DNA from 4 places in the Klebsiella sp. MISC125 genome. Region 3 is predicted to be linked to each of the others. Evidence: predicted binding sites of a transcription regulator. Region 3 holds the regulator's gene; each other region holds the start of a gene.

Region 1 (3,658 bases), 1.2 Mb from region 3:
CGGGATCAGCGCAAGATGCGGCACATTACGCAGCATCTGAATGGAGGTATCCAGCAGGCGTTCACCCCAGCGCGACAGGCCGCTGATTAATCCCAGAACCAGGCCAATGGATCCACCGATGCTGAAACCAATCAATGCTCGCCATGAGCTTATCGCCAGATGTTGCCAAAGCTCACCGCTGGCGGAGAGCGTCCAGAAAGCCTTCAGTACCCCTTCCGGCGACGGCAAAATGCGGGTGGATAGCCAGCCCATCGAAGAGGCGAATTGCCAGATAATCACGCTGCCCACCGGCAGAAGCCAGGGGGCCACGCGTATCAGGAATTTTTGCGAAAGGGTCGCCATGATGTGTTCCTTTTATTTCCGTGTGAGCGTCAACGTTAGCCTTTAAACATGCTCTACCCGTTGCAAGCTTTTCAGTGCCGGAGCTCGGCTACTGGGGCGATGAAGTGCCTGCCAGAAGGTTTCCAACGCCAGGTCGAGTCGACCTTGCAGGTTTGGGGTAAATTGCGGTTTATGTTGATAATCTGTCACCTGACTATCATCAGCAAAGACGCCATGAAGGATCTCCTGGGCTTTCAACGCATTGAGTACCGGTTTTAAGGCGTAATCGACCGCCAGCATATGCGCGATGGTTCCGCCAGTAGCCAGCGGCAGGACGATTTTGCCTTCCAGCGCACGCTCTGGCAGCAGGTCGAGTAGCGTCTTCAACGCGCCGGAAAAAGAAGCTTTATAAACCGGGGTGGCGATAATCAGCCCATCCGCACCAGCAAGTTGTTCATTCAGCGCATGCAGAGCGGGGTTATCAAAGCGTGCGTAGAGCAGGTCTTCCGGGGCAAAATTTTGCAGATGCCAGTGGCAGACTTCGATATCCGCAGCGGAGAGTGTCTCTCTGGCGTATTCCAGAAGCGCGCTGGAGCGGGAAGGGTAACGCGGGCTACCCGCAAGTGTTATGACTCGCATACTCTCTCCTTATAACTAAAAATTTTCATTTATCTATAATTGATAACATTTAGCTGCAGTGTGACAGAGCGCTTTTATTTCCCTAAATGATTTATCCAGCGTTGAATTGTCAGAAAGTGCATAAAGAGGGAGACAAAAGTAAACGTTTGCGTCTGAGATGCGATTTTTTGTCGCAGGTCAATTCCCTTTCCGGGGTGGATCGCACATAATACGCCCCCGGTTTGCACACCGGGAATCCAGGAGAGTTCATGTACTACCCCTTCGTTCGTAAAGCCCTTTTTCAGCTCGATCCTGAGCGCGCTCATGAAGTAACCTTTCAACAATTACGCCGTGTTTCAGGCACACCGCTGGAAATGTTGGTTCGCCAGAAGGTACCGACAAAGCCGGTAACCTGCATGGGGCTCACATTTAAGAATCCGCTGGGTCTGGCCGCCGGGCTGGATAAAAATGGCGAGTGCATTGATGCGCTCGGCGCAATGGGTTTTGGCTCAATTGAAATTGGTACCGTGACGCCGCGTCCGCAGCCGGGTAACGATAAGCCGAGGATCTTCCGTCTGGTCGATGCCGAAGGTTTGATCAACCGCATGGGCTTTAATAACCACGGCGTTGATAACCTGGTTGAGAACGTGAAAAAGGCCCATTTTGACGGGATCCTGGGGATTAACATTGGTAAAAATAAAGATACCCCAGTTGAACAAGGCAAAGATGATTATCTGATTTGTATGGATAAAATCTATGCCTACGCCGGATATATCGCCATTAATATCTCTTCGCCGAATACCCCTGGCCTGCGTACTTTGCAATACGGTGATGCGCTGGATGATTTACTTTCCGGTATTAAAAATAAGCAACGCGAACTGCAAGAGAAGCACCAGAAATATGTCCCCGTGGCGGTGAAGATCGCGCCGGATCTTTCTGTTGAGGAATTGATCCAGGTTGCCGATAGTCTGGTTCGACATAATATTGATGGGGTGATTGCGACTAATACCACGTTGGATCGGTCGCTGGTTCAGGGCATGAAAAATTGCGACGAAACCGGCGGGCTTAGCGGTCGTCCTTTACAGCTGAAGAGTACAGAAATTATCCGTATGCTGTCAGCGGAATTACAGGGGCGCCTGCCCATTATCGGAGTTGGTGGTATTGACTCGGTGATTGCAGCGCGTGAAAAGATTGCTGCGGGCGCTACATTGGTGCAGATTTATTCCGGATTTATTTTTAAAGGTCCGCCACTGATTAAAGAAATTGTTACCCATATCTAATCTTTTCCCTTCTTATATCCTACCAGGGCTTTATTTATAGCCCTGGTTGTTTTATATTCCTTCATTGTTGCTTATTTAGACATTTTAGTCTTTTCTTAATTTTGGAAATATTCTGTAGCAGTTTACCTGTTAATTACAGATGGAAGTGATAGAGGACGGGGGAAGAAATGCGGATTAAACCTGACGATAATTGGCGTTGGTATTACGATGAAGAGCACGATCGTATGATGCTCGATTTGGCTAATGGCATGTTATTTCGTTCACGTTTCGCACGCCGAATGCTGACCCCCGACGCCTTTGCTCCGTCCGGATTTTGCGTCGATGATGCCGCGCTTTATTTTTCATTTGAAGAAAAATGCCGCGACCTTGAATTATCAAAAGAGCAGCGCGCTGAATTAGTATTGAATGCGCTGGTCGCTATTCGCTTTCTCAAGCCGCAGATGCCGAAAAGCTGGCATTTCACAACCCATGAAGAGTGCTGGCAGCCCGGCGGCGGCGATGCTGCCAGCGCCTGGCTTAGCGATACCGGGCAGCAGGTGAATCTTTTGGTGGTTGAAGCTGGTGAAAACGCGGCATTATGTCTGTTAGCGCAGCCCGGCCTGACGCTTGCCGGGCGGGTTATGCAGCTTGGCGACGTGATTAAAATTATGAACGACCGGCTGCAGCCAGCGCCGGGTGCAGCCAGCTACAGCCTGGGCCAGGCAGTTTAAGGCGCTAGCCGTAGCGCGGTTTTTGGCACGCAACTGCAGCACAGAATGGTGCCATCTGTACCAATCGCATTTTTCTTCAGCGCACTAACTTCTCCTTCTTCCAGTCGGATGCGGCAGCTGCCGCAAATGCCCGCCCGGCAGGAATAAGGAACGCGGATCCCCTGTTGCTCCAACTGCTCCAGCAAAATTTGCTGATTGTTGCCGGTAAAACTTAGCCCTTGCCACTCAATCTCTACCGTTGCGTCCTGTTGAGCATCGGGCATCAGCGTATCGTCGCTATCGCCGGCGCCGTAGGCTTTTGCCGGTCCTCGGGACAGTACTTCCAATTTATCACCTACGCGGATCACGCCGCTATTACGGGCGATTAGGTTCTGACCGAAATCGACATCACCGTTATCCAGCGCAGTACGAAAACCTTGCAGCGTGGTTAAGGGTTCACCAGAAGGGTGCTTTTGTCCGCGTTCCGGGCTGACGGTCGTAAACACGCAGCGGCTGCACGGTTTTGCCACATCAAAAACAACCTCGCCGATACGTACGACTTTCCAGGTATCTTCCTCCCAGGCCGCCGCGCCAGTGACCAGCATATTCGGGCGAAATTGTTCTATGCTTACGCTGGCTGGGCAGCGATTTTGTAGATCGCGCAGGGAGGCTTCATTAGCTAAAAGGTAGGGAAAACCATCGGCGAAGGAGAGGGGAACGGCATCATGGCGTTTCACCCGACGGCTGAGT
Region 2 (3,658 bases), 1.2 Mb from region 3:
TCGACACCTGACCGCTATCTTCACGTTTCACCGCAATGCGGTAACCCTTGCCATCAGGCTTGCGGGTCAGGGAGTACTGACGGATTTCCTGATGCGGAAAACCTTCCGGCTTCAGCCAGACCGCCAGATACTGACCTGGATGATATTCAGCCACCGCACCGCCGTCGACAGGTTCAAATTCAAAGCTGGTGATGAGTGCGCTGCGCGGGGTTTTCTTCACGATGCGGAACGCACGAGTCCCTTCCCAGCCGCCGGCTTTGCTGGCGCTTTCACTGTAGATTTCCGCTTCACGATTGATAAAGACGTTGGCCAACACGCCGTAAGCTTTGCCCCAGGCGTCCAGCACTTCCTGGCCTGGATTGAACATTTCGTCCAGGGTGGCCAGCAGATGGGTACCGACAATGTTGTACTGCTCTGGTTGGATCTGGAAGCTGGTATGCTTTTGAGCAATTTTCTCGACCGCCGGCAGCAGGGCGGGCAGGTTCTCAAGATTACTGGCATAGGCGGCAATCGCGTTAAACAGTGCTTCACGCTGATCGCCATTGCGCTGGTTACTCATGTTAAAAATTTCTTTGAGTTCAGGGTTATGCGTAAACATGCGATCGTAAAAATGGGCGGTCAGCTTTGGACCGGTTTCAACCAGCAGGGGAATGGTGGCTTTCACCGTTGCGATGGTTTGGGCGTCGAGCATAGCAGCTTCCTTATATGAGTCATTTTAATAATGTATTTTAAATGCATCTTATAAAAATAACCCTGCTTTGTAAATGGTTCTTTAACACTTTGCCGTAAGGTGGTTACAACATGAATTATTTGCATCACAAACCTGAAAAGAAATCCGTTGATAATCTCAGGAGCGTTATTGCTCAAAGCCTTGTGTAATGCGGAGCCAATCGTTTGCGTAAAATCATTTGTCAAGACCTGTTATCACAGAATGATTCAGTTATACTGTGGGCCGTTGTCCGATTGGACCGCCTTTTTAGGCCGAAATTTTATCGTTAGCTGAGTCAGGAGATGCGGATGTTAAAGCGTGAAATGAACATTGCCGATTATGATGCCGAACTGTGGCAGGCTATGGAGCAGGAAAAAGTACGTCAGGAAGAGCACATCGAACTGATCGCCTCCGAGAACTACACCAGCCCGCGTGTTATGCAGGCGCAGGGTTCTCAGCTGACCAACAAATACGCTGAAGGATATCCGGGCAAGCGCTACTACGGCGGCTGCGAATACGTTGATATCGTTGAACAACTGGCTATCGACCGCGCAAAAGAGCTGTTCGGCGCCGACTACGCTAACGTTCAGCCGCACTCCGGTTCCCAGGCTAACTTCGCGGTCTACACCGCGCTGCTGCAACCGGGCGATACCGTTCTGGGTATGAACCTGGCGCAGGGTGGTCACCTGACTCACGGCTCCCCGGTTAACTTCTCCGGTAAACTGTACAACATCATCCCTTACGGCATCGATGAGTCCGGTAAAATTGACTATGAGGACATGGCGAAGCAGGCGCAGACCCACAAACCGAAGATGATTATCGGCGGCTTCTCCGCATACTCTGGTGTGGTTGACTGGGCAAAAATGCGTGAAATCGCAGACAGCATTGGCGCATACCTGTTCGTTGATATGGCCCACGTTGCCGGTCTTATTGCTGCTGACGTTTACCCGAACCCGGTTCCGCACGCTCACGTTGTCACCACGACTACCCACAAAACCCTGGCGGGTCCGCGCGGCGGCCTGATCCTGGCGAAAGGCGGTAGCGAAGAGCTGTACAAAAAACTGAACTCAGCCGTATTCCCAAGCGCTCAGGGCGGCCCGCTGATGCACGTCATCGCGGCGAAAGCCGTAGCGCTGAAAGAAGCGATGGAACCAGAGTTCAAAGTCTACCAGCAGCAGGTTGCGAAAAACGCCAAAGCGATGGTGGAAGTGTTCCTGAACCGCGGCTACAAAGTGGTGTCTGGCGGCACTGAAAACCACCTGTTCCTGCTGGATCTGGTCGACAAAAACCTGACCGGTAAAGAAGCTGACGCGGCGCTGGGTCGTGCCAACATCACCGTCAACAAAAACAGCGTACCGAACGATCCGAAGAGCCCGTTCGTGACGTCCGGTATCCGTATCGGTTCTCCGGCAGTCACTCGTCGCGGCTTTAAAGAAGCGGAAGTGAAAGAGCTGGCTGGCTGGATGTGCGACGTGCTGGACAACATCAATGACGAAGCGGTCATTGAGCGCGTGAAGGGTAAAGTGCTGGATATCTGCGCACGCTTCCCGGTTTACGCATAACGCTGAGTTGTTTAAAGCGAAAAAAAGGCCGCGATTGCGGCCTTTTTTGCGTCTGGGGGATTAACGCCGGTCGAGTGAAATAGCGCCAGGCCCGGTTATCGCCAGTAGCAGGAAGGCTCCGGCAATACTGACGTTTTTCCAGAAGTTAATCATATTCGGCAGTACCGCATCGCCGGACATATCCCAATAGTGATGACCAATAACCGCCGTGCCCAGGGTATAAAAAATAAACAGCACCGCCAGCGGGCGGGTGAAAAACCCAAGGACAATCAAAATGGCCGCCGGAACTTCCATAATGATGGCAATAATCGCCGCCAGCGTCGGCATCGGCGCGCCGGATGAAGCCATATATTGCACCGTACCGCTAAAGCCCAGCAGTTTTGGGTAGCCAAAAAGAATAAACAGAACCACCACCGCGATACGGGCAATCAACAGCAGCAGGGAGCGGGAAGAGCCAAAATCAAAATAGCGTAGTGTGTTCATAATCAGCTCGTTATGAGAGACGTGTGATTTAAACGTAATACACAATTTTGCGCTCCGCCACGCGCCGCTCGCGATTAACGCAGCGTTTGTAACTGCTCCTCAACGTACAGATAACCGATCCCCATTAGCTGCTGTGCGCGGCTCAGCTTGCCAAAGCCGATTTGAGTAGCGCGGGTTCGCGGGGCATCACGGTGATCAAACGGATTGAAACCAGTTTGTTTGATGATGGTATTTAGCCATTCCTCGCCAAAGCCGCAGCTACGACCGTACAATAAGATATTGTTTATATTTAATATATTGAGGAAGTTGTAGAGGCTAAGCCCGATGGCATTTGCCGAGTCCTCAACCCATGTATGCAACCGGGAATCACCCTGCTGCCATTTTTCAATTAAGGCATCGATGGTGAGCGCTTCTGGATTATCCGCGAGGTCGGGCTGCGTTTTAAGCCACATCCTTGCCTGTTTTTTTAAGGCGCTGAGGGAGGCTACGGTCTCCAGGCAGCCGTATCGCCCGCAGTCGCAGGCCACACCATCAGGATTGATAATCGTGTGGCCGATTTGTCCACTGCCGTAAAGGCTACCGCGCCAGACCTGGTCGTTGATAACGAATGAGGAGCCAATACCGTAATCAACGTTGATCACGCAAAAATCCCGGTACTGCCCGTCGTTTTGCCATTTTTCCGCCAGCGCCAGCATCACGCAGTCGTTATCGACCATGACGCGCACATTGAGCTTTTCCTCCAGCAGATATTTCATCTCCACGGGCTGCTTCCAGGGAGCCTGCGGCATGGTTTGTGAGACTCCCGTTCCCGCATCAACCTGTCCATGAACCGCCAGCGCCAGATTGATTTTGCGATTTGGCCAATGCTTACGGAACTGATGCCAGCATTTCTCAATGGCAGCCA
Region 3 (3,658 bases):
GTCACGGCGGCGGCGCAAACGCCAATCGCCTGAATGAAGCGCAGCGCCAGCATCAGCGTGGCATCTTGCACCCAAAGCATCCCCAGACAGCCGATTGCGAAAATGGCCAGGCCGCTTAGCAGTACCGGCTTGCGTCCGTAACGGTCGGAGAGCGGCCCCCAAAAAAGCTGTCCAATGGCAAAGCCTGCCAGGAACAAGCTCAGGCTGGCGCTGACTGAAGCCGCTGAAGTGTTGAGATCTTGTTGGATCGCGGCGAAAGCCGGCAGATACATATCGGTGGCCAGAAAGCCGAGCACGCTGAGCCCGGCCAGCCAGACTAAAAATCCTTTCCCAGGTTGTTGCAATTGTTGCATAAAATTCTCTTGTTATTGATGCAGGTACGGTGCGGCAGAGTGTAGGGAGTGCATTCGGGCTTGTGAAACGCTAATATTTGTCAGGTGGATTCAAAAATTTTGTAGGCAGAATATGTGGTCAGAATACTCACTTGAGGTGGTTGATGCTGTTGCGCGTAACGGCAGTTTTAGCGCAGCGGCGCAGGAGCTACACCGCGTACCTTCAGCGGTGAGTTATACCGTGCGTCAGTTGGAAGAGTGGCTGGCGGTTCCGCTCTTTGAACGTCGTCACCGTGATGTCGAATTAACCCCGGCCGGGGTCTGGTTTTTGCAGGAAGGGCGCTCTGTTATCAAAAAAATGCAGATCACTCGCCAGCAGTGCCAGCAGATAGCCAACGGTTGGCGCGGGCAGCTATCCATTGCCGTCGATGACATCGTCAAACCGGCGCGCATGCGGCAAATGATCGTTGATTTCTATCGTCATTTTGATGACGTTGAACTGATTGTCTTTCAGGAGGTATTCAACGGCGTCTGGGATGCGTTAGCTGATGGCCGCGTGGAATTAGCTATCGGCGCGACGCGCTCTATTCCCGTCGGTGGGCGCTATGCGTTTCGCGATATGGGGATGCTGAGTTGGGATTGCGTGGTGGCCAGCGATCATCCTTTGGCGAAAATAGACGGCCCGTTAAGCGACGATGTGTTGCGCAACTGGCCGTCGCTGGTACGGGAAGATACTTCACGCTCGCTACCGAAACGCACGACGTGGCTGCTGGATAATCAGAAGAGGGTGGTGGTACCGGACTGGGACGCTTCCGCGACTTGCCTCAGCGCAGGGTTGTGTGTTGGCATGGTGCCAAAGCATTTTGCACAGCCGCGAATTGATAGCGGAGAATGGACGGCGCTGGCGCTGGAAAACCCATTCCCTGATGCGGCCTGCTGCCTGACGTGGCAACAAAGCGATGCTTCACCGGCGCTGATGTGGCTGCTGGATTACCTTGGCGACAGTGAAACGCTGAACAGGGAGTGGCTGCGGGCGCCGGAATAGCCGGCGCCGCGAGGAGAATTAACGGCGATAATCGACAAACGGACCGTCGGCCACGGATCGACGTTCGACCAGGCGCGGATGTACTTCAATAGACTGGGAAATTTCGCGCTTGTTGACGATGCGGTCCAGCAGCATGTTGAAGGCCGCTTCGCCCAGAGAATCTTTTGGCTGATGGATGGTGGTCAGCGCCGGGCTGAAGTAGCGGGCGTTGCGCACATTGTCATAACCGATCAGCGAAATATCCTGCGGCACGCGCAGACCCATTTCATCTGCTGCACAAATAGCGCCCATCGCCATGATATCCCCGCCGCAGAAAATCGCCGTCGGGCGATGGTGTTGGCTGAGGATTTGCTGCATCGCGCGGTAGCCGGATTCCGGCTCGAAATCACCTTGCACGACCCAGTTTTCAGGAACGTTGATCTGCGCTTCTTCCATCGCTTTCATAAAGCCCGCCAGGCGGCCGGCACCGGTGTTCCGCTCAAGCGGGCCGGGGATCACGCCAATTTCGCGATGACCGCGTTCCACCAGATAGCGCCCGGCGATATAACCCCCTTCGAAGGCGTTATCGATAACCGAGTCGGTGAAGTCGGCTTTTGCTTCACCCCAGTCCATCACGACCATCGGAATATGGCGATATTCTTCCAGCATGCTCAGTACCGACTCAGGATACTCAGAACACATCACCAGCAGGCCGTCCACGCGCTTCTGCGCCATCATTGACAGGTAGGCGCGCTGTTTCTCCGGATCGTTCCATGCGTTGCCGAGAATCAGGGTATAGCCCTTCTGGAAGCAACTTTTCTCAACGGATTCGATAATTTCGGCAAAATAGGCCGCTTCGCTGCTGGTCGCCAGCAATCCGATAGACTTAGTGTGATTAACCTTCAGGCTGCGAGCAACGGCGCTGGGGGAGTAGTGCAGTTCTTTAATCGCAGCCCACACAGCGTTGCGTGTCTCTTCCGCAACGAAACGCGTTTTGTTAATTACATGTGATACTGTTGTAGTGGAAACGTTTGCGCGCTTCGCTACATCTTTAATAGTTGCCATTACTTCTCACTCCAGACCTTGACCTGATCGCCCGTTAATCGGTACGTAAACGTTTGCCTGTACACACCCTGATGCCAAAATTGAACATTGCATCACGTCGGGAAAACGACACAGAACGACAGGAAGGGGTCAATGGCCGATACGCTTTCAAATTAGCGTGGGATTTTGTCCGATCTTGGGGCAAAGGGGAAGAGCAAAAATGTGCATCCCTCTAAATCTCGGAAGATATTTGCGCTAATCTATGTAAAAATGAGCAAGCTCACTTTTCATGTGGGGATAATCAAGGGGAAAAATTGATGGATACAGATTTAAAGTTTTCGCTGACAACGACGATTATTGTTCTGGGTTTGATTGTCGCCGCAGGGCTGACCGCCATACTGCACTAATTCCAATATGAGGGAGACATCGTTCTCCCTTTTCTTTTTCCGCCATTATTATCAATTTCGCAAAAATCTTTTGCCATTTCGTTTACTTTTGTTTTTCTGTGATTGATGTCATGCTTTTGGCTTCTGATGAGATGCCGTCGCTGAAGACGGCCCGATGGAGTCATTGAATGAAAATCAACTTTCCCCTGCTCGCTCTGGCGATCGGTGCCTTCGGTATCGGTACTACCGAGTTCTCCCCGATGGGGCTACTACCGGTTATCGCCAAAGGCGTGGATGTCTCTATTCCGGCTGCGGGAATGCTTATTAGTGCCTATGCCATTGGGGTGATGGTTGGCGCGCCGCTGATGACTCTACTGCTTTCGCACCGCGCGCGCAGAAATGCGCTGATTTTCCTGATGGCGATTTTTACTCTTGGTAACGTGCTCTCTTCAATTGCACCGGATTACACCACGCTACTGCTGTCGCGCATTATCACCAGCCTCAATCACGGCGCTTTTTTTGGGCTCGGCTCGGTGGTGGCGGCGAGCGTAGTGCCGAAGCATAAGCAGGCCAGCGCCGTGGCGACCATGTTTATGGGGCTGACAATTGCCAACATTGGCGGCGTTCCGGCGGCGACCTGGTTGGGGGAAACTATCGGCTGGCGAATGTCGTTCCTTGCAACGGCGGGTCTCGGCGTGGTGGCGATGGTCAGCCTGTGGTTTTCCCTGCCAAAAGGAAGCGCGGGTGAGCGGCCTGATGTTAAGCAGGAACTTTCAGTACTGATGCGCCCGCAGGTGCTGTCAGCGCTGCTGACCACCGTTCTGGGGGCAGGGGCGATGTTTACGCTTTACACCTATATATCACCGGTCCTG
Region 4 (3,658 bases), 2.6 Mb from region 3:
CAGGGCATCAGGCAGGATTAGTTTTTCTCTGGCGGGAAAACCAGGTTCAGCACGATTGCCGTGATACCACCGGCAGCGATACCTGAGGAGAGCAGGTTCTTCAGCCAGTCAGGGGCGAACTGCAGAATCAGCGGCTGCTGGGAAACGCCAAGGCCGACGGCCAACGACAGGGCGATAATCAGGATCGCGCGGCGGTTCAGCGGTTCGCGGGAGACGATGCGCACGCCGGAGGCGGCGATGGTGCCGAACATCACTAACGTTGCGCCGCCGAGTACTGGCTCAGGGATATGTTGCACGAAGCCGCTTACCGCCGGGAACAGGCCGAGCACGATCAGCATCAGCGCGACCACAAAGCCGACGTAGCGGCTGGCGACGCCGGTCAACTGAATCACGCCGTTGTTCTGCCCGAAACAGGAGTTCGGGAAGGTATTAAATACTGCCGAGACGAACGAGTTCAGGCCGTTAGCCAACACGCCGCCCTTCAGACGCTTCATATATAGCGGGCCGGAAACTGGCTGCTCGGAGACGTCGGAGGTGGCGGTGATATCGCCGATAGTTTCCAGTGAGGTAATCATAAAGACCAGCATTAGCGGCAGCAGCAGATTCCAGTCGATGCCCAGGCCGTAGTAAAGCGGCGTGGGTACCATAATCAGGCTGCTGTCGGTTGGCGCGGTATTGGTTGGCAGCATATCGAGGAACCAGGCTGCCAGATAACCCGCTGCCATGGCGATCACCAGCGAGGCGATGCGCAAATAGGGGTTGCGCTGGCGGTTAAGGATAATAATCAGCGCCAGCACGATACCCGCCAGCAGCAGGTTTTTCGGCGCGCCGAAGGTATTATCAGCCATGGCCGCGTAGCCGCCGCCGATAGAAGTGAGGCCAACCTGAATCAGCGACAGACCGATAATCATCACCACCACGCCGGAGACCAGCGGGGTAATGATGCGCCGCGCGAGGTGCAGGACGCGGGAGATGACCATTTCCGTGCAGCTGGCCAGCATCAGGGTACCGAACAGCGCAGCCATCATGGTTGGGACATCGGCGCCGCCGGTTTTCAGCGCGGTACCGCCCATAATCAGCGGCGCGACGAAGTTAAAGCTGGTGCCCTGGATTGAGAGCAGCCCTGAGCCAACCGGCCCCCAGGCTTTAATTTGAATAATGGATGCGACACCGGAGGCGAACAGAGACATGCTGATGATGTGTTGCGTATCCTGAGCCGGGAGGCCCAGAGCCTGGCAAATTAACAGCGCCGGGGTGATGACTGCGACAAACATCGCCAGCAGGTGCTGGAAAGCGGCGAACAGAGTTTGCGGTAGCGGTGGGCGGTCTTCAAGGCGGTAGATTAATTCGCTGACTTGCTTATGCGCAACCGGTTGCGCATTTTCTGACTCTGCGGTGTTAACGGACATCACAACAATCCCAAAGGTGGCAAAGCGGGGATTTTATCGGACTGTAGACCAAAAGCAAACGTTTGCCACTCTTTAGCGATAAATATTTATACAGGGAATAGGCTTAGAAAAATTATTAACATTTTGTATGCTTGATCGCATCAATATCCCTACAAAATATCTTTTTCTGTCATTTTTTCCGTACTTCTGCTTAAAATCCCCTCCCGATTACTCATGATGAGAAGCAATCGACACCGGGAATACCGTCGCGTGTGAATGGATCATGCGCCTATAAGGAGCTCTTTTTATGTTTCATCTCGATACCTTATCGACGCTCGTTGCCGCAACATTAGTGTTGCTACTGGGTAGAAAACTCGTTCAAACCGTCCCTTTCCTGAAGACATATACCATTCCTGAACCCGTTGCGGGTGGCCTGCTGGTGGCATTGGCCTTACTGGCGCTGAAGAAAAGCATGGATATCGAAATTGATTTCGATATGAGCCTGAAAGATCCGCTGATGCTGGCGTTCTTCGCCACCATCGGCCTGAACGCCAACCTCGCCAGCTTGCGGGCTGGCGGCAAAGTGGTGGGGACGTTCCTGATCGTTGTCGTGGGACTGCTGCTGCTGCAAAACGCCCTCGGTATCGGCATGGCGAAGCTGCTGGGCCTCGACCCGCTGATGGGGCTGCTGGCGGGTTCCATTACCCTTTCCGGCGGTCACGGCACCGGCGCGGCGTGGAGTAAATTGTTTGTCGAGCGCTATGGTTTCGCCAACGCTACCGAAGTGGCGATGGCCTGTGCAACGTTTGGCCTCGTGCTTGGCGGCCTGATCGGCGGCCCGGTGGCGCGCTATTTGGTTAAGCACTCTTCCTCACCGGACGGCACGCCGGACGATCAGGTTGCACCGACCGCGTTTGAAAAGCCGGAAATGGGGCGCATGATTACCTCGCTGGTGCTGATTGAGAGCATCGCGTTAATTGCCATTTGTTTGACGGTAGGTAAGTTCGTTGCGCAACTGCTGGCGGGAACCGTATTCGAGCTGCCGACCTTTGTTTGCGTGCTGTTTATCGGCGTGATCCTCAGCAACAGTTTGTCGGCGTTGGGGCTGTATCGCGTGTTTGATCGCGCGGTGTCGGTATTGGGTAACGTCAGCCTGTCGTTGTTCCTGGCGATGGCTCTGATGAGCCTGAAGCTGTGGGAGTTGGCGTCGCTGGCGCTGCCGATGATTGCCATTCTGGCGGTGCAGACGGTGGCAATGGCGCTGTATGCGGTGTTTGTGACCTATCGAATGATGGGGAAAAACTACGATGCCGCCGTTCTGGCCGCCGGGCACTGCGGCTTTGGCCTCGGCGCGACACCGACGGCGATTGCCAATATGCAGGCGATTACCGACCGTTTTGGCCCATCACACATGGCGTTTCTGGTGGTGCCGATGGTGGGTGCGTTCTTTATTGATATCGTTAACGCGCTGGTCATTAAGCTGTATCTGCTGTTGCCGATGTTTGGCTGATAAAAAACCCGGAGGCGGTGCTGCGCACCTGTCCGGGCTACAAGATCGTGCTGTTTGGGGTTTTGTAGCCCGGCTAAGGCGTTTACGCCGCAAGCCGGGAATACCCCCAGCTCTTACCCCTCGTCGTGCTCTTCCCACGCTAACGCGCGTTTTACCGCTTTCTTCCAGCCGCTGTAGCGAACGTTACGCTCGGTAGTTTCAATCCCCGGGCGGAATTCACGTTCGATAACTGCTTTCTCCTGCAACTCATCCAGATTCTGCCAGAAACCCACCGCCAGACCGGCCAGATAGGCAGCACCCAGTGCGGTGACTTCGCGCACTTCAGGGCGTTCTACGCGGGTGCCTAGAATATCGGACTGGAACTGCATCAGGAAGTTGTTGGCCACCGCGCCGCCGTCGACGCGCAGAGCGTGCAGACGGATCCCTGAGTCAGCCTGCATCGCTTCCAGCACGTCGCGGGTCTGATAGGCGATAGATTCCAGGGTGGCGCGAATAATATGGTTAGAGTTCACGCCGCGGGTCAGGCCGAAGATTGCGCCGCGGGCGTACGGGTCCCAGTACGGTGCGCCGAGGCCGGTAAATGCCGGGACCACGTATACGCCGTTGGTATCTTTCACTTTGGTGGCGAAATATTCGGAATCGAACGCGTCGCTGATCAGCTTCATCTCATCGCGCAGCCACTGAATAGAGGCTCCTGCCATAAACACCGCACCTTCCAGCGCATAGTTCACTTCGCCGCGCGGGCCGCAGGCGATCGTCG

What was found. Region 3 encodes PurR, which represses purine synthesis genes. Its sites were predicted from a motif close to CANGCAAACGTTTGCNTG; they were not measured.
Region 1: the regulator PurR is predicted to act here: its motif matches at 1,096-1,113, upstream of pyrD (quinone-dependent dihydroorotate dehydrogenase).
Region 2: the regulator PurR is predicted to act here: its motif matches at 884-901, upstream of glyA (serine hydroxymethyltransferase).
Region 4: the regulator PurR is predicted to act here: its motif matches at 1,461-1,478, upstream of gltS (sodium/glutamate symporter).

The regions. Positions count from the first base shown of each region.
Region 1 covers NZ_CP180448.1:3,949,507-3,953,164, reverse strand. Annotated here, with positions in the region: gene ssuC (aliphatic sulfonate ABC transporter permease SsuC) at 1-342, opposite strand, end outside; gene ssuE (NADPH-dependent FMN reductase) at 385-960, opposite strand; gene pyrD (quinone-dependent dihydroorotate dehydrogenase) at 1,209-2,219, shown strand; gene zapC (cell division protein ZapC) at 2,387-2,929, shown strand; gene ACMYSL_RS18710 (YcbX family protein) at 2,926-3,658, opposite strand, start outside.
Region 2 covers NZ_CP180448.1:1,604,025-1,607,682, forward strand. Annotated here, with positions in the region: gene hmpA (NO-inducible flavohemoprotein) at 1-691, opposite strand, end outside; gene glyA (serine hydroxymethyltransferase) at 1,018-2,271, shown strand; gene ACMYSL_RS07705 (DoxX family protein) at 2,332-2,754, opposite strand; gene ACMYSL_RS07710 (ROK family transcriptional regulator) at 2,829-3,658, opposite strand, start outside.
Region 3 covers NZ_CP180448.1:2,759,190-2,762,847, forward strand. Annotated here, with positions in the region: gene punC (purine nucleoside transporter PunC) at 1-344, opposite strand, end outside; gene punR (DNA-binding transcriptional activator PunR) at 466-1,377, shown strand; gene purR (HTH-type transcriptional repressor PurR) at 1,396-2,421, opposite strand; gene ACMYSL_RS13085 (YnhF family membrane protein) at 2,718-2,807, shown strand; gene ACMYSL_RS13090 (MFS transporter) at 2,975-3,658, shown strand, end outside.
Region 4 covers NZ_CP180448.1:136,528-140,185, forward strand. Annotated here, with positions in the region: gene xanP (xanthine/proton symporter XanP) at 18-1,409, opposite strand; gene gltS (sodium/glutamate symporter) at 1,696-2,898, shown strand; gene glpK (glycerol kinase GlpK) at 3,012-3,658, opposite strand, start outside.